Regions from separate parts of the Enterobacter cancerogenus genome, predicted to be linked through region 2. Evidence: predicted binding sites of a transcription regulator. Region 2 holds the regulator's gene; each other region holds the start of a gene.
What was found. Region 2 encodes LexA, which represses DNA repair genes until DNA is damaged. Its sites were predicted from a motif close to TNCTGTATGTACATACAGNA; they were not measured.
Positions count from the first base shown of each region.

Region 1: the regulator LexA is predicted to act here: its motif matches at 787-806, upstream of I6L58_RS03345 (metal-dependent hydrolase).
Region 3: the regulator LexA is predicted to act here: its motif matches at 5,299-5,318, upstream of I6L58_RS06630 (YebG family protein).

Region 1 is NZ_CP077290.1:712,968-723,678, forward strand. Features, by position in the region: gene hxpB (hexitol phosphatase HxpB) at 1-665, shown strand, start outside; gene I6L58_RS03345 (metal-dependent hydrolase) at 809-1,411, shown strand; gene I6L58_RS03350 (L-cystine transporter) at 1,539-2,930, shown strand; gene cedA (cell division activator CedA) at 2,980-3,219, opposite strand; gene katE (catalase HPII) at 3,423-5,672, shown strand; gene chbG (chitin disaccharide deacetylase) at 5,799-6,557, opposite strand; gene I6L58_RS03370 (6-phospho-beta-glucosidase) at 6,569-7,918, opposite strand; gene chbR (transcriptional regulator ChbR) at 8,031-8,849, opposite strand; gene chbA (PTS N,N'-diacetylchitobiose transporter subunit IIA) at 8,874-9,221, opposite strand; gene chbC (PTS N,N'-diacetylchitobiose transporter subunit IIC) at 9,269-10,627, opposite strand; gene chbB (PTS N,N'-diacetylchitobiose transporter subunit IIB) at 10,709-10,711, opposite strand, start outside.
Region 2 is NZ_CP077290.1:2,376,000-2,386,710, forward strand. Features, by position in the region: gene traF (conjugal transfer protein TraF) at 1-270, opposite strand, end outside; gene I6L58_RS11205 (cupin domain-containing protein) at 496-984, opposite strand; gene zur (zinc uptake transcriptional repressor Zur) at 1,100-1,612, shown strand; gene I6L58_RS11215 (CsbD family protein) at 1,681-1,890, opposite strand; partial or broken gene I6L58_RS22920 (hypothetical protein) at 1,939-2,013, opposite strand; gene dinF (MATE family efflux transporter DinF) at 2,010-3,347, opposite strand; gene lexA (transcriptional repressor LexA) at 3,413-4,021, opposite strand; gene I6L58_RS11230 (diacylglycerol kinase) at 4,130-4,498, opposite strand; gene plsB (glycerol-3-phosphate 1-O-acyltransferase PlsB) at 4,705-7,125, shown strand; gene ubiA (4-hydroxybenzoate octaprenyltransferase) at 7,215-8,084, opposite strand; gene ubiC (chorismate lyase) at 8,098-8,595, opposite strand; gene malM (maltose operon protein MalM) at 8,774-9,724, opposite strand; gene I6L58_RS11255 (maltoporin) at 9,838-10,711, opposite strand, start outside.
Region 3 is NZ_CP077290.1:1,411,341-1,422,051, reverse strand. Features, by position in the region: gene I6L58_RS06645 (efflux RND transporter periplasmic adaptor subunit) at 1-883, shown strand, start outside; gene I6L58_RS06640 (efflux RND transporter permease subunit) at 893-3,988, shown strand; gene I6L58_RS06635 (YbdK family carboxylate-amine ligase) at 3,978-5,099, opposite strand; gene I6L58_RS06630 (YebG family protein) at 5,331-5,648, shown strand; gene I6L58_RS06625 (glycoside hydrolase family 15 protein) at 5,758-7,590, opposite strand; gene I6L58_RS06620 (DUF4142 domain-containing protein) at 7,837-8,424, opposite strand; gene I6L58_RS06615 (LysR family transcriptional regulator) at 8,625-9,506, opposite strand; gene budA (acetolactate decarboxylase) at 9,610-10,389, shown strand; gene alsS (acetolactate synthase AlsS) at 10,447-10,711, shown strand, end outside.

The DNA of each region.
Region 1 (10,711 bases), 1.7 Mb from region 2:
CACCGCGCCAGATTCTTGCCGCTATTTTTGACATGGATGGACTGCTGATCGATTCCGAACCGCTGTGGGATCGCGCTGAACTGGACGTTATGGCCAGCCTTGGCGTAGATATCTCTCGCCGGAACGAGTTGCCCGACACGCTTGGGCTGCGCATCGATATGGTCGTTGAGCTGTGGTATGCCCACCAGCCGTGGGTTGGCCCTGACTGCAACGAAGTGACCAACCGGATTATCAGTCGCGCGATTTCCCTGGTTGAGGAAAACAAGCCTCTTCTGCCCGGCGTGCGTGAAGCCGTTGCGCTCTGTAAGGCACAAGGCTTAAAAGTGGGGCTGGCGTCTGCCTCACCGCTGCATATGCTGGAAAAAGTGCTGACGATGTTTGAGCTGCGCGACAGCTTCGACGCGCTGGCCTCGGCGGAAAAGCTGCCCTATAGCAAACCCCACCCGCAGGTTTATATGGATTGTGCCGCGAAGCTGGGCATTGACCCGCTGTCCTGCGTGGCGCTGGAAGATTCGGTCAACGGCATGGTGGCATCGAAAGCGGCGCGTATGCGCTCGATTGTTGTCCCGGCCGAAGAAGGTCAGCACGATCCCCGCTTTGCGCTGGCCGATGTCAAACTGTCATCGCTAACCGAACTTACCCCGCAGCACCTGCGCGGCGAGTAACCCTTTTCAGGCAGCCTCGCTGCCTGAAAGCGTATGACCGGGCACGAAAGCGCATGAATAGTGCCCGTTTGTGACAAAGGGTTACACCGTCACCTCTTCCGTACACTGTATAAAAAACCTATACTGTATGAATTGACAGTTTGTTGGGTTTTATCATGACGGCGGAAGGCCACCTGCTTTTTTCAATTGCCTGCGCGGTGTTTTCTAAAAACGCTGAACTTACCCCTGTGCTGGCGCAGGGGGACTGGTGGCATATTGTCCCTTCCGCAGTATTGACCTGCCTGCTGCCGGATATCGATCATCCGAAGTCTTTCCTTGGCCAGCGATTGAAGTGGATATCCAAACCTATTGCCAGGGCCTTTGGTCATCGCGGGTTTACCCACAGTCTGTTGGCTGTTTTTGGCCTGCTGACGCTTTTCTATCTTAAGGTCCCTGATAGCTGGATAGTGCCTGCCGATGCCATTCAGGGCATGGTGCTGGGCTATTTAAGCCATATTCTTGCCGACATGCTCACCCCGGCGGGCGTGCCGCTTCTCTGGCCCTGCCGGTGGCGCTTCCGCTTACCGATCCTCGCCCCCCAGAAAGGCAACCAGCTTGAGCGCGTGTTGTGCATGGCGCTGTTTGCCTGGGCGGTCTGGATGCCGCAAACGCTGCCCGAAAACAGTGCAGTCCGCTGGTCATCGCAAATGATTAACTCCCTGCAATTCCAGTTTAATCGTTTTATTAATCACCAGATTGAACATTAAACCGACAAAATAATCACATTTGTCATAAACCATTCCATTTGGATATAAGCGCCACATCACACTTCTGCTAACCTTGCGCCAACAGGCTCGGTAAAAACCGACCGGATAATAAATCAGGAGAACGGGGATGAATTTTCCACTCATCGCGAACATTATTGTGTTCGTTGTATTGCTATTGCTTCTCGCACAGACGCGCCACAAACAGTGGAGCCTGGCGAAGAAAGTACTCGTCGGTCTGGGTATGGGTGTCGTATTTGGTCTGGCATTACACGCCATTTACGGTTCCGATAGCCCGGTAATGAAAGAGTCTATCCAGTGGTTCAACATTGTCGGTAACGGCTATGTGCAGCTGCTGCAGATGATTGTCATGCCGCTGGTGTTTGCCTCTATTCTGAGCGCGGTTGCGCGTCTGCACAACGCCACCCAGCTGGGTAAAATCAGTTTTCTGACCATCGGGACCCTGCTGTTTACTACGCTTATCGCCGCGCTGGTCGGTGTACTGGTGACTAACCTGTTTGGTCTGACCGCCGAAGGTCTGGTACAAGGCTCAGCCGAAACCGCGCGCCTGACGGCAATCCAGACCAACTATGTTGGTAAACTCGCCGATCTGACCGTTCCGCAAATGGTGCTTTCCTTTGTTCCGAAGAACCCGTTTGCTGACCTGACCGGTGCAAGCCCGACGTCCATTATCAGCGTGGTGATCTTCGCGGCGTTCCTGGGCGTAGCGGCACTGAAGCTGTTGAAAGACGATGCGCCGAAAGGTGAACGCGTGCTGGTCGCCATCGATACCCTGCAAAGCTGGGTCATGAAGCTGGTTCGCCTGGTCATGCAGCTGACGCCTTACGGCGTGCTGGCCCTGATGACCAAAGTGGTAGCAGGCTCCAACCTGCAGGACATCATCAAGCTCGGTAGCTTCGTGATTGCGTCTTACCTGGGTCTCGCCATCATGTTTGTGGTGCACGGTATCCTGCTGGGCGTAAACGGCGTGAGCCCGCTGAAATACTTCCGTAAAGTATGGCCGGTGCTGACCTTCGCCTTTACCAGTCGCTCCAGCGCAGCCTCTATTCCGCTGAACGTTGAAGCGCAAACGCGTCGCCTGGGCGTACCAGAATCCATCGCCAGCTTCTCTGCTTCCTTTGGTGCCACCATTGGTCAGAACGGTTGCGCGGGGCTTTACCCGGCGATGCTGGCGGTGATGGTTGCGCCAACCGTGGGGATCAACCCGCTGGATCCGGTCTGGATTGCGACTCTGGTGGGTATTGTCACCATCAGCTCCGCCGGTGTGGCGGGTGTTGGCGGTGGGGCAACCTTCGCTGCGTTGATCGTACTGCCTGCGCTGGGCCTGCCGGTAACGCTGGTTGCACTGCTGATTTCCGTTGAACCGCTGATCGACATGGGTCGTACCGCTCTGAACGTTAGCGGCTCCATGACTGCCGGGACGCTGACCAGCCAGTGGCTGAAGCAGACGGACAAAACGATCCTTGAAAGTGAAGATGACGCCGAGCTGGCGCACCGTTAATCACTGCACAATAAAAAAAACCGCCTGATGGCGGTTTTTTTTATGTCTGTTAATCTTCAACCTCTTCTTCCTGGCGGATTTGCACCGCCCAGCGCTGCGCCGACTCGGGGACCGTAAACACGGGGGAGCGGCGGAAGTGTTCACCAATCAGCACAAATGCCACGTACTTCCCACGCAGCTGCCAGACATCGCGAAAGCCCTCAACCTTCAGGGCATGGTCAGGCGGCGCAGGTTCGACGCGGGGTACATAGCTAATAACCTGGCGATTTTGTTGGCGAAGAGGTTTCATAAGCGACGGGTTCACTAATACAGATTCTGAATACAGGAAATTTCTATCATAGCCGATTCTCCCCCCACCCGTCGCGCCTCGGGGGCCGATGATGACAGCTTTCGTTAAGAAAAATGTCCTAAAACGCCTGGTTCGTTAGCCTGTTCATGACATTGTTCTATCCTTAATAGGGTTTTTAGGAACGTATACAGGAGAAGCGTGCAATGTCGAACAATGATAAAACACATCAATCACCCATTCATGGCACTGAAGAATCTCAACCGGGAATGGATTCACTTGCTCCAGCGGACGGATCGCATAAGCCTTCACCGGGCCCTTCCGCACCGGGCGAACAACCTACTGCGCCGGGAAGTTTCAAATCCCCGGGCAACGCAAATGAAAAACTGAATGCTCTCGAGCCTCACCGCAAAGGCGGCGAAGGCCATGCGCTGACAACTAATCAGGGCGTACGTATTGCCGATGACCAAAACTCCCTGCGCGCAGGCTCTCGCGGGCCAACCCTGCTGGAAGATTTTATCCTGCGGGAAAAAATTACCCATTTCGACCACGAGCGCATCCCGGAACGCATCGTTCACGCGCGTGGCTCTGCGGCGCACGGCTATTTCCAGCCCTATAAGAGCCTGAAAGATATCACTAAAGCGGACTTCCTCTCCGATCCCGACAAAAAAACGCCGGTGTTTGTGCGCTTCTCTACCGTCCAGGGCGGCGCAGGCTCTGCCGACACGGTGCGTGATATCCGCGGCTTTGCCACCAAGTTTTACACCGACGAAGGGATTTTCGATCTGGTAGGGAACAATACGCCGATCTTCTTTATTCAGGATGCGCATAAGTTTCCTGACTTTGTCCATGCGGTAAAACCAGAGCCACACTGGGCCATACCGCAGGGACAAAGTGCGCATGACACCTTCTGGGACTATGTTTCCCTGCAGCCCGAAACCTTACACAACGTGATGTGGGCGATGTCCGACCGTGGGATCCCGCGCAGCTATCGCACCATGGAAGGGTTCGGGATCCACACCTTCCGCCTGATCAACGCCGAAGGTAAAGCCACGTTTGTGCGATTCCACTGGAAACCGGTCGCCGGTAAAGCGTCGCTGGTGTGGGATGAAGCCCAGAAGCTGACCGGTCGTGACCCGGACTTCCACCGTCGCGAGCTGTGGGAATCCATCGAAGCCGGTGATTTCCCGGAATACGAACTGGGGCTACAGTTAATCCCGGAAGAGGACGAGTTCAAGTTTGATTTCGACCTGCTCGACCCGACCAAGCTGATCCCCGAGGAGCTGGTTCCCGTGCAGCTGGTGGGCAAAATGGTGCTCAACCGTAACCCGGATAACTTCTTCGCCGAGAACGAACAGGCCGCGTTCCACCCAGGGCACATCGTCCCCGGCCTGGACTTCACCAACGATCCTCTGCTGCAGGGGCGTTTATTCTCGTATACCGATACGCAAATCAGCCGCCTTGGCGGGCCAAACTTCCACGAAATCCCGATCAACCGCCCGACCTGCCCTTACCACAACTTCCAGCGCGACGGGATGCACCGCCAGGATATCGACACCAACCCGGCCAACTACGAGCCTAACTCGATCAACGATAACTGGCCGCGTGAAACGCCGCCGGGGCCGAAGCGCGGCGGGTTTGAGTCTTATCAGGAACGCGTGGACGGGGCAAAAATCCGCGAACGCAGCCCCTCCTTTGGGGAGTATTACGCCCACCCTCGCCTGTTCTGGAACAGCCAGACGCCAATTGAGCAACAGCATATTATCGGCGGCTTTAGCTTCGAACTGAGTAAAGTGGTGCGCACCTACATCCGCGAGCGCGTGGTGGATCAGCTTGCGCATATCGATATCCAGCTTGCCCAGAGCGTTGCCGACAATCTCGGCATTACGCTCACCGACGAACAGCGTCATGCCGCCCCGCCGAAAGACGTCAACGGCATCAAAAAAGATCCGTCCCTGAGCCTCTATGCGGTACCGGGCGGGTCAATCAAGGGCCGCGTCGTGGGTATCCTGCTTAACGACAAAACCCGCGCCAGCGATCTGCTGGCGATCATGACAGCGCTGAAAGCCAAAGGGGTGCACGCCAAACTGCTCTACTCGCGCATGGGCGAAGTGACGGCTGATGACGGTTCGGTACTGCCGATAGCGGCCACCTTTGCCGGGGCGCCGTCGCTGACGGTGGATGCGGTGATTGTGCCGTGTGGCGATATCGCCAGCCTGCTTGGCAACGGTGATGCCAACTACTACCTGCTGGAAGCCTATAAGCACCTGAAGCCGATTGCGTTTGCTGGCGACGCACGCCAGTTTAAACCGTTGCTGAAGGTAGCGGATCAGGGCGAAGAAGGGATTGTCGAGGGTGACAGCGTTGATGATGCGTTTATGACCCAGCTGTTCGACCTGCTCGCCGCCCACCGCGTGTGGTCGCGAAGCAGTAAAACTGCGCAGATCCCGGCATAAAAAAAGCCGGCTGGCCGTGCGGGCTGATGCCCTCATCCCAACCCTCTCCCATGGGAGAGGGAGCAAACATAAAAAAAGGCAACGTTCGTTGCCTTTTTACTTTTACCTCGCCACCGGGCTTTTTACTTACAGATCGTTAAACGTCCCTAAACGATACCCGCGCTCGGCAATCGCATACTTCAGCGAGGATGAGGTCAGGATATCCAGCTCTGCCAGCCGCGGCCAGCAGTAGGCACTTTTGCGTATCGTATTATCAACAAAAGCCGGGTGCGCCATAACCTCCAGCGAATGCTCGCCTCGTGCGGCAGACTCATCCAGTACCTTCAGGAACAGTGCTTCGTCGATTTCATCACCGTAAAATGCGCTGCTGAACCCGTCGGTCGTGGACACAGACGGACTGCTCAGCCCGTGAAGCGCCAGCTCAGTGCGATCCACGCGCATCGCCACCCCTTTACGCCGGGCAAACTCCGCGACAATCGGGAGAATCGCCGGGATCATATGCACGTGATGATGGCTGTCGATATGCGTCGGCTCACGGCCAAACACGTCAACAAAGCGGTTAAACTGGCAGTCCAGCTCGCGGGTGATTTCGTCGAGCGGCAACGTCCCCTGCTCGGCCATTTCCCAAATCCATTTGCCCAGTGCGCCGTCGCGCGTCAGGCCCGGCATGGGGGAAAGCGGCATGCCCAGCGTCAACACAAAGTGCATACCGACACCGAGCTCAGGTACGTCCCGGCTGAGCTGCGCCGCGTGCCCGGCCGCTTCACCATTGATCATGGCGGTGGTCGAGGTCACGATGCCCCGACGACAGGCTTCAATGATGCCGTAGTTCTGCCCTTTCGACAGGCCAAAATCATCGGCATTCACAATCAGCAGGTTTTCCATTGCGCCCCCTCTTAACGGTGTTTCAGCTTCTCAACCGTAGCAGCAAAGTTTGGCAGCCATTTCTCATGCGCCAGGATCATCTCACTCGCCAGCTGTTCCGCGTCGCGGTCGGAATGCACCAGTGGGCTAAGGTTCAGCGCCAGGAGCACATCGTTCAGCTCGCCGCTTAACGCAGCGTGGCTCGCCGCCACTTCAAACCCTTTGATGGTATGGATCAGGCCCATCACTTTGTCATCAAAATGGGTGATGCGTGGGTGCGGTTTTGCGCCGTCGCGGCCCAGGATACAGGTCATCTCAACGGCCCAGTCTGCCGGAATGTTATCGATGTGTCCGTGATGCGGCACGTTCACATAGTGTTCCGCCTGCTTGTCGTTATAGATGGCGTTAATCACTTCACACGCCGCGTCCGAATAGTACGCCCCGCCGCGCTGCTCAAGCTCTTTTGGCTTAACGTTCAGGTTCGGATCTTTATACAAATCAAACAGCTGCTTTTCAACTTTCTGCACAACCTGTGCACGCGCGCCGCCCTTGTAGTATTCACCCATCTCAATCGCCAGCATCTCTTTCTGCTTGAAGTAGTAAAGCAGATAGGAGCACGGCAGCAGATTAAGCGAGCGAATAAGTCCTTCGCTGAACGGCAGGTCAAAGATATTTTTCACCGATGCGGCAGTCAGACGGCCGGAGGCCACGCCGTCGAGCAGCTCGGCAAAGCGTGATGTGCCGTTAACGATCACATCTTTGATGAATACCATGTGGTTCAGGCCGAACAGGTCGATGGACAGCTCGTCGCTGTCGCTCAACGCAAGCACGTCGCGAATAAACATCTTCATGCCAATCGGAATATTACATACACCGATAAAACGCTTGAAGCCAGTATGGCGGTACACCGCCTCGGTGACCATGCCCGCCGGGTTAGTAAAGTTGATTACCCAGGCATTCGGGCAGATCTCTTCCACATCTTTGATAATGTCGAAAATCACGGGGATGGTACGCAACCCTTTGAACAGGCCGCCTGCGCCGTTAGTCTCCTGACCGAGGTAGCCGTGGCTGAGCGGGATACGTTCGTCGAGCTCGCGGGCTTTCAGCTGGCCTACGCGCAGCTGGGTCGTCACAAAATCAGCATCTTTCAGCGCCAGACGGCGGTCGAGGGTTTTATGCACGGTGAGCGGAACGCCCGCTTTTTCAACCATGCGCTGGCAAAGGTCGAAAATAATATTCAGCTTCTCCTGACCTTCCTCAACGTCCACCAGCCATAATTCGCTCACCGGCAGTTCATGATAACGTTTCAGGAAACCTTCCAGTAATTCCGGGGTATAGCTGCTGCCGCCACCAATGGTTACGACTTTTAATTTCTGTTGCATAAATATCTCCCTTCGCATATCAGGTTAACCGCCTGCAACGTATAGCGTGCTGTTCCCGCTATTTTGGGCAAGCAATCAAGACAGTATTCGTGGCGGATATAACCGCCAAAAGTTAATTCATTACCGTTAAACTCTTTCGGTAACTGTTCGGTGTGAATGAGGTAAATTTCTTAAAGGTCTTAATAAACAGACTGGGACTGCTGTAGCCCGACTCATAGGCAATATCGGTGACAGAGTAGTTCGTAATTTCCAGCTGTTTTTTGGCAAAATTAATGCGGATTTCATTAATTATTTGCACGGGCGTTTTGCGATAATAGCGCTGGGTCGCGCGGGTTAAATATTCCTGCGACTTACCCGATAACGCCACCATATTCTCCAGCGCATTGTCACTGAATTGACATTTATCATGCATCATTTCAACGGTGCCGCGCAGCCACTGGGGAATATCATCAATCACCTGCTGTTCTTCACGGTGATGACGAAGACGGTTCATCACGTAGAAAGTGACGGTTTCAATAAACTCATCAAATTCGTTATCGCGGAAGTTAAGCGATGCAATCACCGTTTCAATCCAGGTCATGAACTCGTTTTTGACGCGATAGACCTGCGAGGCCACGAAGCAGAACGGCACCAGCGGCAGGTAGTGTTTCTCAAAGAAACGTCTGCTTACCCCAACGTTGAGAATGCGCGTTGCACCGAATTCATAAAAGCTCTGGTGATAGGAGCCCATCGGCAGGAAGACGAAATCACCGCGTTCCAGCAGGACACGCTTGCCGTTGATCTCCTGATAGTAGCGGCCGGTCAGAACAATCGTGAACTCGTAGTAGTCGTGCTGGTGCAGACCGCTCGCGCTCTCCGTCTTGTTGTAAATAACCACATGAAAATTTTTGCCATTAAACAGCTGTTGCTCAAAAGCGGTTTTAATTTCCATCGTGCTGACCTCCTGCTACCTGACTTACTGCATCTTCTCGTGAAGCTCAATCAACTCAGCCACCAGTTCGCGGGCCAGCATGGACGTCATCAGATGGTCCTGAGCATGAACCAGCACCAGGCTCACTTTCATCTTTCCTTCGCCCTGATCGCCTTCGATAAGTTTAGTCTGCACGAGGTGAGCTTCATTCAGCGCGGTGCGCGACTGATCCATCATCGTTTTGGCTGCTGCAAAATCGCCCTGCTTGGCCTGCTTCAGCGCGGCGTAGGCCAGGCTACGGGCCTGTCCTGAGTTGATGATGAGACCCATCACCACTTCTTCCAGATCGTTCTCTGCGGCTTCTTCGGCTACGATATTGTCCAAATCTAACATCTTTTCGCTCCTTGTGGCTGGCGCGGGCAGCCCCGCGCCGTGCAATTTTAGAATTTCAGTGCGAGGGCGATATCCTCTTCGCTCTCTTCTTCGTCGATGACCGTTGCGGCTTTGTTCGCAATCGCCACGAACGGCATGTACAACAGGGTGGCAATTCCGAGGTTGAATATCGCCAGCAGGAAGGCGGCCACGCTACCGTTGGTATTGAAGAACGCGCCCAGACCGGTCGGCATCGTCCACGGTGCAATGTTGGTCACCGGCGGGATAATGCCCAGGTAGTACGCAATTAGCGTAATTGCCGCCAACAGAGGCTGAACCAGCACGAAAGGAATGAACATCACCGGGTTCATGATGATTGGCAGACCAAACAGGATCGGCTCGTTAATCTGGAAGATGCCGGAAGGCAGGGCCAGTTTCGCCACCTGACGATGGTCAGCGCGGCGAGACACAATAAAGACCGCGATGATCAGACCCAGCGTCGCCCCGGTCCCCCCCAGGAAGATATAGGAATCCAGCATCGGCTTCGCCCACACATGGAAGGTTTTACCTGCTGCCAGTGCCGCATCAACGGAACCGTACTGCTGGTAAAGCGCAACGTTTTCCAGTGCCCACGGGGTCATGATGCCGCTGTCCAGCGCCGCCAGTGCCAGTGAACCATGCACGCCGAAGAACCACAGCAGGGAGGTGAAAATCACATACGCCCAACCGACCACGCCACCCATCGACGCCAGCGGCGTGGAGATAGAGTCCATGATGATCTGGTGGAAGTTTGTACCCCAGTGAGAAAGCGCCCAGGCAATAATCCCCATAATAGAGAGGATAATGAAACCTGGAATCAACGCGGAAAATGAACGAGAAACAGAGGCCGGTACGCTATCCGGTAAGCGAATAACCCAGTTACGACGGATAATAAAGGTGAACATTTCCGCCACGACCAGGCCGATAATGATACCGGAAATAATATTTGCGCCACCCAGCCAGTTTGCGCCAACGGCATAGGCTTCACCCACGCTGTATGGTGTTACCGTCATAAAGGCGGCAATCGATAATAAACCGGCAGCCAACGGATCCACTTTACGTTCTTCCGCCAGCGCCATGCCAATAAAGAAAGGGGCCATCAGCGACATAATACCCAACGTACCGTTGTATACGTTGCCGCCGATGGCTTTAAGACCATTGAGGGTTTCAATGGTGGAAGCGTCTAACCTGATTCCTAATGAATAAAAGAAGGAACCTTCCCCGAAGCTCAGAAAAACGTTGTTAATTAAAACGAACATTGCCCCGGCCAGCGTCAGCGGCATTAATTTAATAAAGCCGTTTTTGATGGCATTAACGTGAGGCTGCTTTCCTATTTTAACAGCAAAAGGAAGGAGTACCTTTTCAAGTGAAGCGATGACTTTACTCATAGGAAAATACCCTTAAATGCCGCAACTGACGTTACGGCGTATTGTGTGTGAAATTACTCTTTGACGGGAAAAATAAAAAAATTA
Region 2 (10,711 bases):
GATGGGGGTGAGATTATCAATAACATCCTGATAGCGATTGATCTTATCGTTGATGTTATCAATTTCGTCCTGAAGGTTGTCTTTATCCGTAATTTGCGCGCCAACGGACGGTATTATTACCGTAACATCGTCCTCGGGTTTTGCCTTTGCTAATAACGCCGGGTTGATTAACGCCCCGCTGCCATAGCTCCCCGCCGCGACGCCCGTTCCACCCATTGCGTCGCTTCTCGCCTCCGCCCAGGTATTGGCTGCTCCCGCCTGATTTGCCATAAACAGGGAGACAGCGATGCTAACCACCGAAAATTTAAAATGTTTTTTCACAGTATGCTCGTCTTATAGTCTGTTATGAAATAACTCCCGTCTGTTATCACCCAAACAGGAACGAACTATTGCTGTGAATAAGAACGAAAAGACCCGCTATTTCTTTCCCTAAATAAAATTCCGTGAGGGCCTGTTGTTATGTGTGACGGCCCTCAATATTTATAGAAGAGGAAATTATTTTCGCCCAACTTTTCCATCGTGCGGGCCAAAAAACTGCGGAGGATGGTCAACCCAGCGGTCTTCACGCGTAGCGGCATACACCGGGTTGAGCGGATAGTAGATGCGGTTGTGCTTTTTATTGGCCTCTCCCACCACCAGTAACCGTACCTCCTCCTCGGTATTGTTGATAAAGGTATGGCAAACGCCGGTTCCGGCAGGAAAACCCACGCTGTCGCCCGGTTCCAGCTTCCACAGATAACCGTTGATCCAGGCTTCCGGGTAGCCTTCCAGCACGTAAACAAACTCCTCTTCATCGCTTTCCGCATGCGGATAAGAGGTGCGTCGGCCCGGCGGTAAACGCTCATGATGAATACCCATGCGGCTCAGCCCAAGCCTGCGGGCCAGCGGTGCGCCGATGGAAAACAGTTCGTTGCTGTCGGGATAGGTTGCGTCGTCCGGGCCTTCAACGTCGCGCCAGTGTCGAATGCAGTCAGGTCTTTTCATGGTTAATGTCCGCTGTTGCAATGCGACAGGTATAGCACAGCCTGGGGAAACTCGGTGTTTTTAACAGAACATGATAAAGTGAGGGTTTTCCGCCCTATTACACCCGAGGTGCTTCATGGATAAGTCCACAACAGAGCTGTTAGTGCAGGCTGAAAAGCTGTGCGCGCAACGCAATGTGCGCCTGACTCCGCAGCGCCTTGAGGTACTGCGTCTGATGAGCCTGCAACAAGGTGCCATCAGCGCGTACGATCTGCTTGACCTGCTGCGTGAAAGCGAACCGCAGGCAAAACCGCCCACCGTCTATCGCGCGCTGGATTTCCTGCTTGAGCAGGGCTTTGTGCATAAGGTGGAATCGACCAACAGCTACGTGCTGTGTCACCTGTTCGATCAGCCCACCCATACGTCCGCAATGTTTATCTGCGATCGCTGTGGCGCGGTGAAAGAAGAAGGTGCGGAAGGGGTTGAAGACATCATGCATACGCTGGCGGCCAAAATGGGCTTCGCGCTGCGCCATAACGTCATTGAAGCACACGGGTTATGCTCCGCCTGCGTGGAAGTGGAATCCTGCAGCCATCAGGACGCATGTCAGCATGACCACTCCATCCTGGTGAAGAAAAAACCCCGCTAGCGGCAAAAGAAAAGGCGGCTCATGGCCGCCCTCAGGGGTACTTCCGTGTTCGCACGGGTGGTAATCAATTACCAGCGATAGTCGTTACGGGTTTCCCAGTCTTTGACTTCGGTTTCCGCCTGATCTTTCTCGTAACCGTAACGCTCCTGGATTTTACCTACCAGCTGGTCACGTTTACCTTCGATAACGGTCATGTCGTCATCGGTGAGTTTACCCCACTGTTCTTTCGCTTTACCTTTGAATTGCTTCCAGTTGCCGCCGATTTCGTCTTTATTCATAATCGTGTCCTCGTGTTAAGCGTAAATTTGTATCGCCCGGTACATGCATTTCTGCTGGACGTGATAATTATTATAGTCAGGGATTCGGCAGCCCGATTTATATTCAGAATCTTTAACCGTCACGATATATCAGGACGGGCAGGAAACCAGGTGTTGTTTCGCCAGTGACGACGCCATATAAAGGCCAGCGAGAGGCCCCGCAGGGAGAGGAATACCGCAAGCGCCAGCCACAAACCATGGTTACCCAGGTACGGCAGCGTAAAGAGCGTCAGACCAAAACCGGCCGCCGCAACTGCCATGCTGTTGCGCATTTCCGCGCCTCGCGTCGCACCAATAAACATACCGTCCAGCAGATAACACCAGACCCCCACCACCGGCAGGATCACCTGCCAGATGAGGTAATGGCTGGCCAGTTCACGCAGCGCCGGGAGTGAGGTGAGCAGCGCAATGATATGCCCACCGAAACAGGCGTAGATCAGCGCAAACGCCAGCGCGACCATTCCCGACTGACGACACGCCGCCCGCCATACTTCGCGAAGCTGGCCGCTTTCACGCGCACCGTATGCCTGCCCGGAATGGGCTTCAACCGCATAGGCAAAACCATCCAGCGCGTAGGCGGTAAAGGTCAGGAGCGTCATTAACACCGCATTGACGGCAACGATTTCTGGCCCAAGGCGCGCCCCGAAGACCGTCAGCGCGCCGAAGCAGAGCTGTAACAGCAGCGAGCGCAGCATGATGTCCCGATTGAGCGCCAGTAGCTTACGCATATTGCCCCGCCAGGCGGTTTTGAGCAGCGCAACCGAGATCCCGCGCATCGCCAGAACGCGCCCGACCATCCACAAGCCGATCAAAAATGTCCCGTACTCGGCGATTGCGGTTGCCAGCGCCGCCCCCCGCACGTTCATGTGCAGGCCCATGACCAGCCAGAGATCGAGCACAATGTTGAGCAGGTTACCGACCACCAGCAGGATCACCGGCGCGCGGGCGTACTGCACGCCCAGCAGCCAGCCAAGCAGAACCAGGTTTGCCAGCGAAGCGGGCGCACTCAGCCAGCGGATTTCAAGGAAACGCCGCGCCTGCTCCAGCACTGCTTCGCTGCCGCCCACAATATGCAGCGCCAGGTCTATCAGCGGCGTGCGCAGCAAAACGATCAGCGCGCCTGCACCGAGCGCCAGGAGTAAAGGTTGAACCAGCGCACGCGCCAGCCGCAGCGGATCTTTCGCGCCGTAGGCCTGGGCCGTTAGACCTGTGGTGCTCATACGTAAAAAGAGCAGCAGCATAAAGAGGAAGCTGGTTGCCGTGGCGCCAATCGCCACGCCGCCCAGATAGACGGGGGAATCCAGATGACCAATAACCGCCGTGTCCACCAGGCCGAGCAGAGGAACGGTAATATTGGAAAAAATCATCGGCAGCGCGAGACGCCAGAGTGCCTTATCAGAAGCAGTCAGCAGTGACATGGGAGAATACCGGGGACGATAAAACGAGACGGGCCACGGAGAAACCGCAGCCCGTCAGGAAGAGATTACAGCCATTCGCCGTTGCGGATAACGCCAACGGCCAGCCCTTCAATGGAGAAGCTGTGTTCGCGCAGGTCTACCACAATAGGCGTGAATTCGTTGTTTTCCGGCAGCAGCTGCACGGTATTGCCTTGTTTCTTCAGGCGCTTAACGGTCACTTCATCATCGATACGCGCAACCACAACCTGACCGTTGCGTACGTCCTGCGTTTTGTGAACCGCCAGCAGATCGCCATCGAGAATACCGATGTCTTTCATCGACATCCCGCTAACGCGCAGCAGGAAATCAGCGCTCGGCTTAAACATACCGGGGTCCACCTGATAGTGGCTTTCGATATGCTGCTGTGCCAGCAGCGGTTCACCCGCCGCAACACGGCCAATCAGCGGAATACCCGTCTCTTCTTCAACAAGCAGACGAATACCGCGTGATGCGCCAGAAACAATCTCAATGACGCCTTTACGCGCCAGCGCTTTGAGGTGTTCCTCAGCCGCGTTTGGAGAGCGGAAACCCAGACGCTGCGCGATTTCTGCACGCGTGGGTGGCATACCCGTCTGGCCGATATGATCCCGAATGAGATCAAACACCTCTTGCTGCCTGGTCGTTAACGCTTTCATTCCGCCCCCTGGGTGTATATACAGTTATGCTGTGAGTATATACAGTCAAAGGCGATTTTGGAACCAAAAACTGCACAAAAAACCAGGGACTTAATTATTCCTCGAGGCTCATCGGAAATGTGACCAAAGCAGCGTGACCCAGGTGATGGCTGCGATGATAATCGCCAGCAGCACGGCAGCCGATCCCATATCTTTAGCGCGACCCGAAAGCTCATGAAATTCTGAACCAATTCGGTCTACCACTGCCTCAATAGCGCTATTGATAATTTCCACTATCATCACCAGAAGTACGGAACCAATGAGGAGTACGCGGGTTATGGCATCAACATCAAGGAAACACGCGATGATAACCGCGACAATCGCGGCAACCGCTTCCTGGCGGAAAGCAGCTTCATTGATCCATGCGGCGCGGAAACCTTTCCATGAATAGCCTGCAGCTTTGATGATTCGGGTTAACCCAGTGGTATTATTGGCCATTAAAAGAACCTTATAGTGGAAATAGCGTCAGTAACTATACACAAAATCATTCATGCTGCCTCAGGCGAGCCTGAAGGATGCAGTGTATATAGCCGCAGCGCGTTTTGCTGCAGCCTGAAGTATGACGGGTAACAACAGAAATCTTGCGCGCTTTCTGTTATCCTTGCGCCGCAATTGCATTATTAACCAGAGGCTTTACATCGTTTATGTCCGGCTGGCCACGAATTTACTACAAGTTACTTAATTTACCATTAAGCGTCCTGGTAAAAAGTAAGTCTATCCCAGCAGAACCCGCGCTGGAATTAGGGCTCGATACGTCGCGCCCTATTATGTACGTTTTGCCTTATAACTCGAAGGCTGACCTACTGACGCTTCGCGCCCAGTGTCTGGCGCATGACCTTCCCGACCCGCTAGAACCGCTGGAAGTTGATGGCACATTGCTGCCACGCTATGTGTTTATCCACGGCGGGCCGCGCGTGTTCACCTATTACACGCCGAAAGAAGAGTCCATCAAGCTGTTCCATGACTATCTCGACCTGCACCGCAGCAATCCTGGCCTGGATGTGCAGATGGTACCGGTCTCCGTGATGTTTGGTCGTCGTCCGGGCCGCGAAAAAGGCGAGGAGAACCCACCGCTGCGCATGCTCAACGGCATCCAGAAATTCTTCGCCGTCTCCTGGCTGGGGCGCGACAGCTTTGTCCGTTTCTCCCCTTCCGTTTCGTTGCGCCGCATGGCAGACGAACACGGCACCGACAAAATCATTGCGCAAAAACTGGCGCGCGTGGCGCGTATGCACTTTGCGCGTCAGCGTCTGGCCGCGGTTGGCCCGCGTCTCCCGGCGCGTCAGGATCTGTTCAACAAGCTTCTGGCGTCAAAAGCCATTGCTCGCGCCGTCGAAGACGAAGCGCGCAGCAAGAAAATCTCGCATGAGAAAGCCCAGCAAAACGCCATTGCGCTGATGGAAGAGATCGCCGCGAACTTCTCTTACGAGATGATCCGGCTTTCTGACCGTATTCTCAGCTTCACGTGGAACCGCCTCTATCAGGGGATTAACGTCCACAACGCCGAGCGCGTGCGTCAGCTGGCACACGACGGCCACGAGATTGTTTATGTGCCCTGCCACCGCAGCCACATGGACTACCTGCTGCTTTCCTACGTGCTTTATCATCAGGGCCTGGTGCCGCCGCACATCGCGGCCGGTATTAACCTGAACTTCTGGCCAGCAGGGCCGATCTTCCGCCGTCTGGGTGCGTTCTTTATTCGCCGTACCTTTAAGGGCAACAAGCTTTACTCCACCGTGTTCCGTGAATATCTGGGCGAGCTGTTCAGCCGCGGTTATTCCGTTGAGTACTTTGTCGAAGGCGGACGCTCCCGAACCGGTCGCCTGCTCGATCCGAAGACCGGCACGCTGTCGATGACCATTCAGGCGATGCTGCGTGGCGGCACGCGTCCGATTACGCTGGTGCCTATCTACATCGGCTATGAGCACGTCATGGAAGTGGGCACCTACGCAAAAGAGCTGCGCGGTGCGACCAAAGAGAAAGAGAGCCTGCCGCAGATGCTGCGTGGGCTGAGCAAGCTGCGCAACCTCGGTCAGGGCTACGTGAACTTCGGCGAGCCAATGCCGCTGATGACCTACCTTAACCACCACGTTCCGGAGTGGCGCGAATCTATCGACCCCATCGAAGCGGTACGCCCGGCCTGGCTGACGCCAACGGTAAACGGCATCGCCTCGGAGCTGATGGTGCGCATTAACAACGCAGGTGCGGCGAACGCCATGAACCTGTGCTGTACGGCGCTTCTGGCCTCGCGCCAGCGTTCTCTGACTCGTGAACAATTGACCGAGCAGCTCGATTGCTACCTCGACATTATGCGTAATGTTCCGTACTCCACCGACTCTACCGTGCCTTCTGCCACCGCCAGCGAGCTTATCGACCATGCGCTGCAGATGAACAAGTTTGAAGTCGAAAAAGATACGATCGGCGATATCATCATTCTGCCGCGCGAGCAGGCCGTGCTGATGACCTACTATCGCAACAACATCACGCATATGCTGATGCTGCCGTCGCTGATGGCTGCCATCATTACCCAGCATCGTCGTATTTCTCGCCAGGAGCTGCTGCGCCATATCGCGGCCATCTACCCGATGCTGAAAGCGGAGCTGTTCCTGCGCTGGAGCAAAGATGAGCTGGCGGCAGAGCTGGATAAATTGACGGAAGAGATGCGTCGTCAGGGGCTGGTGACCGTCACCGAAGACGAGCTGAACATCAACCCATCACGTTCCCGGACGCTGCAACTGCTGGCGGCAGGCGCGCGTGAGACGCTGCAGCGCTACGCTATTACCTTCTGGCTGCTGAGCGCGAACCCGTCCATCAACCGCGGTACGCTGGAAAAAGAGAGCCGGACGCTGGCCCAGCGCCTGTCCGTTCTGCACGGCATTAACGCGCCGGAATTCTTCGACAAGGCCGTGTTCAGCTCTCTGGTGCTGACGCTGCGTGATGAAGGGTTTATCAGCGACACGGGCGATGCCGAGCCGGAAGAGACGATGAAGATCTACCAGATGCTGGCAGACCTGATTACCTCGGACGTGCGTTTAACGATCGAGAGTGCGACGCAGGGCGAATGATGTTAAAGCCGGGTGGCGCTAACGCTTACCCGGCCTACATGTTCCGCTAAATCGTAGGCCGGGTAAGGCGAAGCCATCACCCGGCTTTTTTATGACCAGTAACTCATCGCCAGCCCGATAAACAGCACCAGGCCAACGTAGTTATTGTTTAAAAACGCCTTAAAGCAGGCTTCACGCTCACGCTTCGCAATCAGCTTTTGCTGATACGCAAACAGCAGTCCGGCCACCAGTACGGACCAGTAAAACTCCCAGTTCAGCCCGTTCAGGCGACCAATGGCGACCATCAGGGCCACAACCGCGACCTGCATAATGCCGATGATCAGCTTGTCATGACGGCCAAACAGGATCGCCGTTGATTTGATGCCAATCTTGAGGTCATCGTCACGGTCGACCATCGCATATTGCGTATCGTACGCCACGGCCCAGAGAATATTTGCCAGGAACATAAGCCAGCAGCTGAGCGGTACGGATTCGCTCACCGCCGCAAATGCCATCGGGATCGACCAGCCAAACGCCGCGCCCAGCACCACCTGCGGAAGATGGGTATAGCGCTTCATAAACGGATAGACCCACGCCAGTGCCAGTGCGGCCACGGAGAGCAGGATCGTCATGGTGTTCAGGGTTAACACCAGCAGGAAGGAGAGCGCAATCAGCACCACGAACAGCGTGCGGGCCTCTTTCTCGGTAACCTGACCACTCGGCAGCGGGCGGTTGGCCGTACGCTTAACGTGGCCGTCAAATTTTCTGTCGGCATAATCGTTGACCACGCAGCCTGCGGCGCGCATCAGCCAGACACCTGCCACAAACACCGCCAGGATCCACAGCGGCGGTAAGCCCGGGGTGGCTACCCACAGCGCCCATAACGTTGGCCACAGCAGCAGCAACGCGCCAATGGGCTTATCGGTACGCATCAAGCGGTGATAGGCCAGCAGCTTGTCCTGCGTCAGACTCCACTCCATTTTTTTCTTCCTCTTAGTACAACGGCGATGCGGGTAGAAACAGCTCCGTCAGTATTAACGGTTTACCACTCAGGCGAAGACGGGAACGGCGTCCCCACAGATCGGCATCGCGACCAATCTCAATAAAATCTCGGGTTAACTCGGACGAAGTAAAAAGATAGCGCCCCAGCGGCGTTTTTCCCAGTCGTTGCAGTGCGAGCTCAGGCCCGGAAAGCGTTGATTCAGGCACCACTGTCCGCCCGGCAAGCCACGGCTCGCCGTCGGCACACAGTAAAATTTCACGTAACCAGTAGCGTTCTTCACGCGGCAGCAGCGGCAGTTCATCGGCAATCTCATCAGTTGAGACAAACCCTTCCTGAATCAGCGTCACCGTGACCGTTTTTCCCTGTTGTTCAAAACGTTTTGTCATGGAATCTTCCAGCAGCAGCCAGTCGAGCTGCGCCGGGTCAAGCGCGGGTATGTGGTCTAAATAGCGCAGCGCACGCAGGTGCATAAGCGCAGGGTGTGACATGCCAGACTCTCCGATACATAACGTTATCGCATTGTATCGCAGAAAAGCAGATTGAGGGCGGCCAAACGATATTTAGCGATCACTATCGCAACAATGGCGCAACAGCACGGGCGGTACGAAAAAAAGTGCGCCCACTCAGGCGCACTAAAACGAACAAATCAGCACTGTGGGGAGACGGTCACCCCTTGCCTTTTACACTGCTGATAAAGGTGGAACGGGCAGTGGTCGACCCTAAACGCTCGGCTTCATCAAGCAGTTTCAGCGCTTTGTCGACGTCGCCGTTTTTCACCGCCTGCTTAATGGCGTTGTTGAAATAGGTTTCGGTATCGTTCAGTACTGGCTCAGCTTTTTTCGCCGGTGCCGGCGCTGACGCAGCGGCCGCTGGTGCTGCCGCGACAGGCGCTGCGTATACCGGCGCCGCGGTGTTACCTACCGTCACCGGACCTGGTCCAGACGAGCCGAACAATGGGCCAACGAGCACGCTGGACGCGCTGTTCGTAGACACTTTCAGTTTGACCAGGCCATCGGTGGTGTGGCGGGCAAGCGGGTCCGGAATATCAGGAACCGCGTTTCCGGTACCTTTTGCATAGGCTTTTGCCGGGTCAACCAGCTTCGTGGTTTGCTGGAGATCGTTGTCGGTGGTAAAGACCAACACGTAAATTTTTTGCTGCCCCAGCGCTGGCGTCAGGCGCATCACCCCTTCCAGGCGGTCCGCGCTCATTACGCCCGGTTCCTGATAGTTAAAGTAATTGCTTGGGAAGAACGCTGACGGCGTCATGTTTTGGTCGAGGATCAGCACGTTAGGGGCAAAAACGCTGGTCTGCTTGTTCACTTCGCTGGTCAGCGTAAGGGTTAATTCACCGATGTTGGCCGGCACGCTAAACGCGGCAACCGGGCCGCTGATGCCCGGCACGTTCAGTGACTGACCGCCAGCGGAAAGCTGTGTGGTTTGTACTTTCGATTGATCAACCGGCGTCCACACCAGCTGCTGAAGTGACGCCGCCGGGATCGCTGGCGCAGCACTGGTATTCTGAGGAACGAAATTGACATCTGCAAAGGTGATGGCTGGCGCACTAGCCAGCAGGCCCGCAGAGAGGCACAGCGCGACGAGACTTTTCTTCATTTTCATTGTTATTACCTCTGATAGCGTGAACGCTGCGGTGGCCAGGCAATAGCGCGCAGCGCCCTAAGGAGAGAGGGGCTTGCGCCCCTCTTTTCGGTCATTACGTCAGGTCTTGCGAATTACCACCAGATTTCCATCTGGGCACCGAAGGTCCACTCGTCGTTATCACCACGGCTGAAGGTCTTCGCGGAAGTATCGTTATACGCCACGCCAGAGGTGTAACCAGCGTCGTCGTTGGTTGCATAACCCCACTTCTCATCCCACTTCGCGTAGGTTGCGAAGACGCGGATTGCCGGACGAGACCAGATGCTGTCGCCTGCCTGCCACTGCTGGGCAAGGGTGATTTTGTACTGGCTGTTTCGGTCGTCGGTTTTCTGCGATTTAACGTTGTCGTAGCCCACTTCCAGCAAGGTGCTCATGATCGGCGTCCATTTGTACATTGGACGAACACCCACGGTCCACCACTCGGTACCGTTGTTATTGTCACGGTCGATATTCTGATACATACCGACGTACATCAGGTCCCAACGCTCAGCCAGGGTGATTGCACCGTGGTCCAGCACACGCCACATGGAACCATCGTTATCAATGCTTCCGCCTTGCGGGATGCCTTTACCGTTAGAGGTCATGGAGTCCGTACCGTACTGCAGAACGAACTTGTTGAAGCCTTTCATCATGCTCTGGGTATGTTCGGCGGTTAAGAGCCAACCATCTTTAGAAGCGCCAGGCTGCAGGTAGTAGTCATCAGGAATGTTGGTGTGACCGTAGTCAACGCCCAGCTCCAGCGTACCGCCTGGGTTGATTTCCATACCGGCTAAACGCACGTCGAACACGTCGTTTGGTACGACGTTGTCATAGATACGGTCACCGTTCGCGTCACGATCGGCGAAGGTTGCAGAACCGCCTGCTTCAGAAGAGCGGGTGGCTGCCAGAGAGAGTTTACCGAAGCCCAGATCGATGTTTTCGATACCCGCACCAGGACCTGAGATATCC
Region 3 (10,711 bases), 960 kb from region 2:
CAACATCCACTTTCGCGACGGGCAGTACGTAAAAAAAGGTGACGTGCTGTTCGAGCTGGACGACGCCGAGCCGCGTGCCGCCGTGCGTCTGGCGCAGGCCGAGGTGACCAGCGCCGAAGCCACGCTGCGTCAGGCGCAGCAGCAGCTTTCCCGCTTCGAAAGCCTGGGCAGCAGCAACGCCATCAGCCGTCACGACGTGGATAACGCCCGCATGCAGCGCGACGTTGCCCGCGCGGCGCTGGAGCAGGCAAAAGCCCGGCTCGAAACCCGCAACGTCACCCTGGCCTACACCCGCATCATCTCGCCGATTGATGGCCGCGTGGGCCACAGCCAGTTCCACGTGGGCAGCCTGGTCAACCCCGGTAGCGGCGTTCTGGTGGAGGTGGTGCAGCTTGACCCGATCCGCATCGCGTTTGCGCTGGAAGAGGGGGCGTTTGCCACCAAGGCCGGGCAGCACGCCGATATCAGCGCCATGAAGCGTGCCTGGCAGGCGCTGATCGACAGTAACGGCCAGCGCGTTCTCGGGGAATTAACCTCCGTGGACAACCGTATCGACCCCCGGACCGCCAGCGTGATGTTGCGCGCCGAGTTCGCCAACCCGCGCCATCAGCTGCTGCCCGGCGGTAATGTGAACGTTTACCTGCGCCCGGCAAGCGTTCAACCGGTTATGACGCTGCCCGCCGCGGCGGTCCAGCAGAACGGTGACGGATTCTTTGCCTGGGTAATAAACGCCGATGGCAAAGCCGAAAAACGCCCGCTGACCATCGCCGGGCAGATGGGCCAGCAGTTCCAGATTACCTCCGGCGTTAAGCCGGGTGAGCGAGCGATTACTGACGGCGCGCAGCGCGTACAGCCTGGCGCTGCCGTCCAGATACTGAACTAAGGAGCCATCATGCTGACGTTTTTCATCAAACGCCCGCGCTTTGCGATGGTGATTGCGCTGGTCATCACCCTGCTTGGTGCCATTGCGCTGCGCATTATTCCGGTGGAACAGTATCCGCAGATCACGCCGCCGGTGGTGAATGTCTCCGCGAGCTGGCCCGGTGCCAGCTCGGCTGACGTGGCGGAAGCCATCGCCACGCCGCTTGAGACCCAGCTTAACGGCGTGGATCACATGCTTTACATGGAATCCACCAGTTCGGACGAGGGCAGCTATAGCCTGAACATCACCTTTGCGGCAGGCACCGACCCGGATCTGGCCGCCATCGACGTGCAAAACCGCGTGGCGCAGGCCCTGGCGCAACTGCCCGCCGAGGCGCAGCAAAACGGCGTGCAGGTGCGCAAGCGCGCCACCAACCTGATGATGGGGGTAAGTCTTTACTCACCGAACAACACCCACACGCCGCTGTTTGTCAGCAACTACGCCAGCACCCAGGTGCGCGAGGCGCTGTCCCGCCTGCCGGGGGTCGGTCAGGTGCAGATGTTTGGCGCGCGTGACTACAGCATGCGCATCTGGCTGCGTCCGGATCGCATGAACGCCCTTAACGTCACCACCGACGACGTGGCGCAGGCATTGCGCGAGCAAAACGTCCAGGGCGCGGCGGGCCAGGTCGGCACGCCGCCGGTGTTTAACGGCCAGCAGCAGACCCTGACCATCAACGGGCTGGGGCGCTTAAGTCAGGCCGGGGATTTTGCCGACGTGATCATACGCGCGGGGGAGATGGGGCAACTGGTGCGCCTGAAGGACGTGGCGACCATCGAGCTTGGCTCGCGCAGCTACAGCTCCGGCGCGCAGCTCAACGGGCATGACTCCGCCTACCTCGGTATTTATCCCACGCCGTCCGCCAACGCCCTGCGCGTGGCCGATGCGGTACGCGCCGAGCTGGAGCGGCTCTCAACGCGCTTCCCGGACGACCTCACCTATGAGGTGAAATTCGATACCACCTCCTTTGTGGCCGCCACCATCAAGGAGATCGGCGTCTCGCTGGCGCTGACCATGTTGGCCGTGGTGGTGGTGGTCTCCCTGTTCCTGCAGAGCTGGCGCGCAACGCTGATTGTTGCCCTTGCGATCCCGGTGTCGCTGGTGGGGACCTTTGCGGTGCTCTACACGCTCGGTTACTCCGCCAACACGCTGAGCCTGTTCGCCATTATTCTGGCGCTGACCATGGTGGTGGATGATGCCATCGTGGTGGTTGAGAGCGTCGAAACGCTGATGGCGGAAGGGCAGAGCCGCACGGCGGCGACCGCGCTGGCGCTGCGCCAGATTGCCGGGCCGGTGATTGCCACCACCCTCGTGCTACTGGCGGTATTTGTGCCGGTGGCGCTGCTGCCGGGCATCGTCGGCGAGCTGTACCGTCAGTTCGCGGTCACGCTCTCTACCGCCGTCACGCTCTCAAGCCTGGTGGCGTTGACGTTAACGCCCGCCCTGTGCGCCATGCTGCTGCGTCCGCGCCCGGCGCATCCGGCCGCCATTTTCCGCGGCTTCAACCGCGGGCTGGATGCCACGCGCAATGCTTACACCCGCATGGTGAGCGCGCTTAACCTGCGCCCGTGGCTGGCGGTGCTGGCAACCGCAGGGGCGGCGGCCATCGTCGTGTTCAGCTTTATGTCGATGCCAAAAGGCTTCCTGCCGCAGGAAGATCAGGGGTACTTCTTCGCCAGCGTCCAGCTGCCGGAGGCGGCGTCGCTTGAGCGTACCGAGGCGGTGATGACCACCGCGCGCGAGCTGATCGCCAAAAACCCGGCGGTGGAGGATGTGATTCAGGTCTCCGGGTTTAACATTCTTAACGGCACCAGCGCCTCTAACGGCGGCTTTATCTCCATCATGCTGAAGGACTGGAGCGAGCGCCCGCCGCTGGACGAGGTGATGGGCACTTTGCAGCGCCAGCTTCTGGCCCTGCCGGAAGCAACCATCATGACCTTCGCGCCGCCGACGCTGCCGGGGCTGGGCAACGCCTCCGGCTTCGACCTGCGTATTCAGGCGCAGGCGGGGCAAAGCCCGGCGGAGCTGGAGCGCGTAACCCGCGAGGTGCTGGCGAAAGCGAACCAGCACCCGCAGCTGAGCCGCGTGTTCACCACCTGGAGCAGCAACGTGCCGCAGCTTACGCTGACGGTCGATCGCGAGCGTGCGGCCCGTCTCGACGTGCCGGTCTCGCGCATCTTCAGCAGCCTGCAAACTGCGTTCGGGGGGACGCGCGCCGGGGACTTCAGCGTGAACAACCGGGTCTACCACGTGGTGATGCAAAACGAGATGCAGTGGCGCGAGCGCGCAGAGCAAATCAGCGAGCTGTTTGTGCGCAGCAACGGCGGCGAACGCGTGCGCCTGAGCAACCTCGTCACCATCACGCCGAGCGTCGGCGCGCCGTTCCTGCAGCAGTACAACCAGTTCCCGTCCGTGTCGGTGAGCGGCTCGGCGGCAGACGGGGTGAGCAGCAGCACGGCGATGGCGGTGATGGGCCAGATCCTGGCCGCGAACCTGCCCGCCGGGTATGACTACGCCTGGAGCGGCATGTCGTATCAGGAGCAGCAGACCGGTAATCAGGCGATCTGGATCGTGCTGGCGGCGGTGGTGATGGCGTGGCTGTTCCTCGTCGCCCAGTATGAGAGCTGGACGCTGCCCGCGAGCGTGATGCTGTCGGTGCTGTTCGCCATCGGCGGAGCGCTGGTGTGGCTGTGGATCGCCGGATACGCTAACGACGTGTACGTGCAGATTGGCCTGGTGCTGTTGATCGCGCTGGCCGCCAAGAACGCCATCCTGATCGTTGAGTTTGCCCGCGCGCGGCGCATGGACGGAATGGCGATTGTCGATGCGGCGCGGGAAGGGGCATCACGCCGCTTCCGTGCGGTAATGATGACCGCCGTGTCCTTTATTATCGGTGTCCTGCCGATGATGCTGGCGAGCGGGGCAGGTGCCCAGAGTCGACGCATCATCGGTACCACGGTGTTCAGCGGCATGCTGGTGGCGACCGTGGTCGGCATCCTCTTTATTCCGGCGCTGTTTGTGCTGTTCCAGCGCCTGCGTGAGTGGGGGCATCGCCTTACGGGCTAGTGGCCCACAGTTCGCTGTGTTTCTGCACTAAGGAGATGAGCGAGCCACCGTCTGCAATGAAGTCCCGCATGCGCTGCGCCTCGCTCTTGCCCTGTTTCAGCATCAGGGCAATTTCTTTTATCGCGCTGGTCGCGCCGAGCTTCTCGGCCGACGGCGCAACCTGCTCCAGCAGCCAGGCAATATCTTGCGCCACGGTTTTGTGCTCCCCGGTATGCACGTCCGTCAGGATCCCTTCCAGCCCGTAACGGCACGCCTGAAAACGGTTGAAGCGGTACAGCAGAAAATCTTTTTCCTGATGCTTATAGGGCCGCGTGGTCAGCAGCCAGTGCGACGTCGCCTGAATCAGCCCGGCGATGTTGATCGCATGACCGAGCGTCAGCGGCGTATCCATCACCCGCACCTCAACGGTGCCAAAGTGCGGGCTGGGGCGGATGTCCCAGTGCAGATCTTTAATGCTGTCGATCATGCTGGTGCTGCTCAGGCGGCGGAACAGCCCTTCAAACTCCTGCCAGCTGTTGACCCACGGCATCTGACCGTTGTCCGGGAAGCCCGAGAAGATATTCAGGCGCGATGAGGCAAATTTAGTGTCCGTTCCCTGCATGTAGGGCGATGAGGCCGCCAGCGCGATAAAGTGCGGCACAAAACGCGACAGGCCGTGCAGCAGGTAAATGGCGTCATCCCCGGTCCGGCAGCCCACGTGCACGTGCTGGCCAAACACCGTGGCCTGCAAAATCAGATAGCCAAAGCGCTCCAGCGTGACGTTATAGCGCTCGTCGTCGCACACTTCCTGACGCTGCCACTTCTGAAAAGGGTGCGTCCCGCCGCCGCAAATCTGAATGTGCTGTTCTGCCGCCGCACGCAGAATGCTCTGCTGCATCACTGAAAACTGCGCCGCCGCCTGGTCGATGTTATGGCACACGCCGGTGGCAATCTCGAGCATGCTCTCGGTGATGTCGTGTTTGACCTCGCCGCCTTTGATGTCGTGCTCAACGGCGGCGATAAGGGCGGAGGAGTCCTGGCTCAGGTCGTAGCCGGGCGGGTTGACCACCTGGAGTTCAAGCTCAATGCCAAGGGTATAAGGATCAGAGGAATGAAAGTCGGGTAAAGGCATGGTGCACTCCGTTGTCTGGTTTTCAGTGAGTATAGACAACGAAGCCGTTTCTCCCCGCAAGCGAAGCCTTAGCGAAAACATTAGCGAAAGCCGACGCGTTACTGTACGCGGCCAAACGCGCGGGTAAAAACCGGGTCTGTACCCGCGGTGATTCCTGAGGTCAGCACATTTTAGCTGCAACAAAAATCCGGAACTGCTATACTGTATATAATTACAGTATGGAGGTGCAGAATGGCTGTTGAAACAAAATTCGTTGTCGTTAGAAAAGGTGAAGAGAAAATGACATTTGCCAGTAAGAAAGAGGCTGACGCTTACGACAAAATGCTCGACATGGCAGATGCGTTCACCGACTGGCTGTTACAAAGCGAAATGCAGTTGGATGAAACGCAGGCTGAAAATCTGGGGCTGTATCTTGCCGAGCAGAAAGAGGCCGTGCAGCATATTCTGCGTACCAGCAAGCTGCCCGACCTGAAGGCGGCCACTGCAACAGATAACCCTGAGTCAGAGGCGGCTGGCAGTAAAAAAATCAGAGCCGTGAAAGCAGCCTGAGCGCCAGACCAAAACGCTGAACCTGCCGCCGCGAGCTGTTAACCGCTCGCGGCGTTTTGTTGCGCGCCGGGAGCCACCACGGCGTTGCCTGCGCCCGGGATGACGTTGGTTAATCGGAACCGTGATGCTCGCTGATGGCCTGCGCCGCGCAGATAAGGGCGAGATGGCTCAGCCCCTGGGGCATATTGCCCACCCATTCGCCGGTGCGGGTATCAAACATCTCATTGAAGGTTTCGACATTGCCGCGATGGCACAGCGTCTTCAGAATCTCCTCCATGATCTCTTCGGCCACCGCCGGATCGCCCATCGACGCCCAGGCCTCTGCCAGCCAGAATGAGCAGGCGATAAAAGTGCTTTCCTCCTGCTCAACGCCGCTGTAGCGGTAGACCATCGCGCTGTTATGACCCAGCTCGCGCGCAATAGCCTGATAGGTCAGCTTCATGCGTTTCGGGTTGACCTTCACACCGTAGCGCGAAACCAGGGCAAGTGAGGCGTCCAGCTTCCCGCCGTCCCCGACGTAAAAGCAGTAGGACTGATGGGCTTCGGACCAGCAGTGCTCTTCAACCCAGTCGCGGATGCGGTCCCGCTCGCGTTTCCAGCGCGCCTTCCAGGTAGGTTCGATGTGGCTGGCCTCCGCCAGCACCACGGCGCAGTCCAGCGCCAGCCAGCAGGACATTTTAGAATGGGTGTAATGCTGCTCGTCCGGCAGCTCCCAGATCCCGGAGTCCTTCATGCGCCAGCGGTCGGCGCACTGATTGGCAAGGTGCCCGAGGAAGCGTGACGTGCCCGTATCCAGAATATGGCCCGCCTCAACAAACAGCTTTGCCACCCCAAGCATATCGGCATACATGCTCAGCTGGCGCTGGTTACGGGCGTTATTGCCAATGCGCACCGGCTGCGAATTGCGGTAGCCCTGCAGTTCTGCGTACTGCTCCTCCGGGACCAGCTCGCCTTCGAGGGTGTAACAGGCCCGCATCTCCGGGCCGTGTTTGATAATGGTTTTCGACAGCCAGGAAAACGCTGCCTTACACTCTTCAAGGGTGCCCAGATAGGTAAAGGCTTTGATGATCAGGCAGGCATCCCTGACCCAGGCAAAGCGATAGTCATAGTTTTTTTCGCCGCCGATCCCTTCCGGCAGGGAGGTAGTGGCCGCTGCGGCCAGCGCGCCGGTTGGCGAATACCAGAGGAACTTCAGCGCCAGCGCAGAGCGGATAACGTGATCTTTGTACAGACCGTCATATTTAAGCCCGTTCACCCAGTCCTGCCAGGCGGTGTGGCTGGTTTCGATACGGTTATCAATGGCCTGAATGTCCGGCACGGCCAGCGGTTCGCTCTGGGTCACGAGCAGGGCGACTACCTCCCGGCTTCCCTTCTTCAGGGTGATCTCCGCTTCGATCTCCTCGTCATCGGCACGGGTGATGACAACGTTTTCGCTGGTGTGCAGCATCGCCATGAGATCGCCGATATGGTAAACGCTGCCCTTAAAGGTGTCTGACCGCCAGGGCGATCGCGTTTCGATCATCGTGCCGAACCGCAGATGCAGCCGGAAAGGGACAGTCCCGCGCACGCCCTCGAGCCGCCGCGCCAGTTCACTCCAGGGCAGTCGTCCTGCCAGGGTGCTGTTGATCGATTCCGTTAACAACACCGCGCCGTCATCCGTCTCAAAGCGGGTTTCCAGCACGTTGCTGTCCTCGCGATAAGCGCGAGTGACGGTGTAATCAACCGCGGGTGTCAGGCTGAAAAAGCCGCCAATGGTCGGGTCCAGCAGGCGATCAAAAAGGGGCGGCGAGTCGAGATTCGGTGCGCCCCACCAGTCGATCGAGCCATCCGGCGCGATGAGCGCCACGGAGCGGCCCTCACCGATCGCGGCATAATCCCCCAGACCAATAAACCCTTCCTCGCGTAACGGCATTGTGTATTTTGCATTTTTCAAATGAGTCATCCCTTATGTCCGGCACAGCAGACCGCGTTGTCGTCACGTTGTGATGGTGCCCATAAAGCCTGGCATACTGTGATGAATATCGCGCTTTCAGGAGGAGGATTTGAGCATTGAGCGGGGTGGAGAGGGGGAGAAGACAGCATGTACCCTGGGCCTGGCGGTAGCCAGAAGCGGTCCTTCGCATTGTGTGCGCCATGCTGCCTGGTGGGCGTTCAGGACGCAGCACCCTGCGCCCGGTGAACGACCCGTTTACTTATCTGCGGACAACTTCATCTTTTCTGCAGACTCGAGATGCTGCTCAACAACCGGAGTGTGCGCGTCGGCCAGAGCCTTCACGTCCGGGTCCTTGATATTTTTGGCGTCGCTCTGCAGTTTTGACAGCACCATCTTGTGATCTTTAGTACCGGCGTTTTCCATATACATTTTGTCAAAGGCGCTGCCGTTCTCTTTTTCCAGCTTGTCGGCCATCGCCTTGTGGCTGGCATCTGGCTCGGTTGGCAGGGTGACGCCTTTTTGTTTAGCGACTGTCTCTACTTTTTCCAGCGCGCTGCCGTGATCGTCAACCATCTTCTGCGCGAAGGCTTTCACCTCGCTGCTCTGGGCCTTGTCCAGCGCGATTTTGGCCGCGGCGACCTCATTGATATTGGCCTGCGCCATGTCCTTGAGCGCTTTTTCGTCGCCGGAACTGAGCTTACCCATCGATCCCGTTGAGCTGGTCTGGGCGGAGGCGTCACTCTGCGCGGCGCTCGTTGTCTGGGCATACGCGCCGAAAGTGCTGAACATCGCGGCTACAGTTGAGGCAACGAGCAGCCCTTTTACGGTTTTACACTTTTGCATGTCGTTCTCCTGATGGTCATGGGTAGGGTTGATGTCAGGTAAAGAGTCGTGCAATGGTCAGTATAGTGTATTGACAGGGGGCGGCAGCAGATTGCGCTTTGATCCTGGTAGAAGGGCGGAAGAAATGACTGATGCAGGGGAGCTTTCGCCATGCCTGATGCGGCGAAACAAACCCAGCTCATGCAAGCGCCGCACCGCCGTTACGCCGCGCTCAGCATCGCCAGAAATCGTTTTACCGTGCGGGAACGTTCAAACCGCCGCCAGCAGATGGCGATATCGGTAAACAGGTCGGGGGTGGTCAGCGCGTGATAGGTCACATCCGGCGGAGAAATTGCCGCCATTGACTGTGGCACCAGCGCGAATCCGCCGCCTGCCGCAACCATACTCAGGGAAGAAGAGAGCTGCGAGGCCTGCAACGTGGTGTGCATATTGATGCCCGCGCGTGCGCAGTAGTTGTAAACCCGGTCGTACAGCCCCGGCGCGACCTCCTGCGGAAACAGAATCACCGGCGTGTCCCGCAACGCCTCCAGCGCCAGCGCATCACGGTCTGCCAGCGGATGGGCGCGATGCAGCGCCACCACCATCGGCTCCCGATCGAGGATTTTCAGGTCAAACGCCTTGCTGCTGTCGCACGGAAGACGCACGAAGGCGATATCCAGCTCCCCCTCCGCCAGCATCGCCATCAGCGATGCCATATTGGCTTCCACCTGGTGAACCGTTACCGCCGGGTTCTGCACCTGATACTGGCGGATCAGGGTGAAGATTTTGGGGTGAAAGGCATCTGAACTGGTGATGCCAATCGACAGGCTGCCGTTCAGCCCGCGTGCGATCCCCCGTGCTTTTTCCAGCGCGGCGTCGCTCATCGCCAGAATTTTACAGGCGTCCTCGTAGAAGGCTTCCCCCGCTTCGGTCAGCTCAACGCCGCGCGTGAGCCGCCGGAACAGCGGGGTGCCCACTTCCTCCTCCAGCCGCTTGATCTGCTGACTCAGCGGAGGCTGCGAAATGCCCAGCGCGTTGGCCGCTTTGGTGAAGTGTCGCTCGCGTGCAACCGCGACGAAATAGCGCAGATATCGAAGTTCCATATCAAAAACGTCTCAAACCAGCATGGTTTCTATATTGGAACTCTCTGCTGAATCGGGTCAACATTTATTTAACCTTTCTAATAAAAGTTGAAGAGGACGCATGATGACTCATTCATCTGCCTGCGACTGTGAGGCCAGCCTGTGCGAAACCCTGCGAGGGTTCTCCGCGCAGCATCCTGACAGCGTGATCTATCAAACATCGCTCATGAGCGCCCTGTTGAGCGGCGTTTATGAAGGGGAGACCACAATAGCCGATCTGCTCCGGCACGGCGACTTTGGGTTAGGCACCTTTAACGAACTGGACGGTGAAATGATTGCCTTCAGCAGCCAGGTCTACCAACTGCGCGCCGACGGCAGCGCCCGGGCCGCGAAGCCCGAGCAAAAAACGCCGTTCGCGGTGATGACCTGGTTCCAGCCACAGTATCGTAAAGTCTTTGATACCCCCGTGAGCCGTCAGCACATTCACGACGTCATCGACCAGCAAATCCCCTCCGAAAACCTGTTTTGCGCCCTGCGTATCGACGGCAATTTTCGCCACGCGCACACCCGTACCGTGCCGCGCCAGACGCCGCCGTACCGCGCAATGACCGACGTGCTGGACGACCAGCCGGTGTTCCGCTTTAACCAGCGCAAAGGTGTGCTGGTCGGGTTCCGTACGCCGCAGCATATGCAGGGCATCAACGTGGCGGGCTATCACGAGCACTTTATCACCGACGACCGCCAGGGCGGCGGCCATCTGCTGGACTACCAGCTTGAAAACGGTGTGCTTACCTTCGGGGAGATCCACAAGCTGATGATTGACCTGCCCGCCGACAGCGCGTTTTTACAGGCCGACCTTCACCCCAGCAACCTTGATGCAGCGATCCGTTCCGTCGAAAACTAACAGGAGAACACCGTGAACAGTGATAAACAGTCACGTCAGTGGGCGCATGGCGCCGATATGATTGTCGCCCAGCTGGAAGCGCAGGGCGTGAAGCAGGTTTTCGGCATCCCAGGCGCAAAAATCGACAAGGTTTTTGATTCTCTGCTCGACTCCTCCATTGAGATCATCCCCGTTCGTCATGAGGCAAACGCGGCGTTTATGGCCGCGGCGGTCGGGCGTCTCACCGGCAAGGCCGGGGTGGCGCTGGTCACCTCCGGGCCGGGCTGTTCGAACCTGATCACCGGTATTGCCACCGCGAATAGCGAAGGCGACCCGGTGGTGG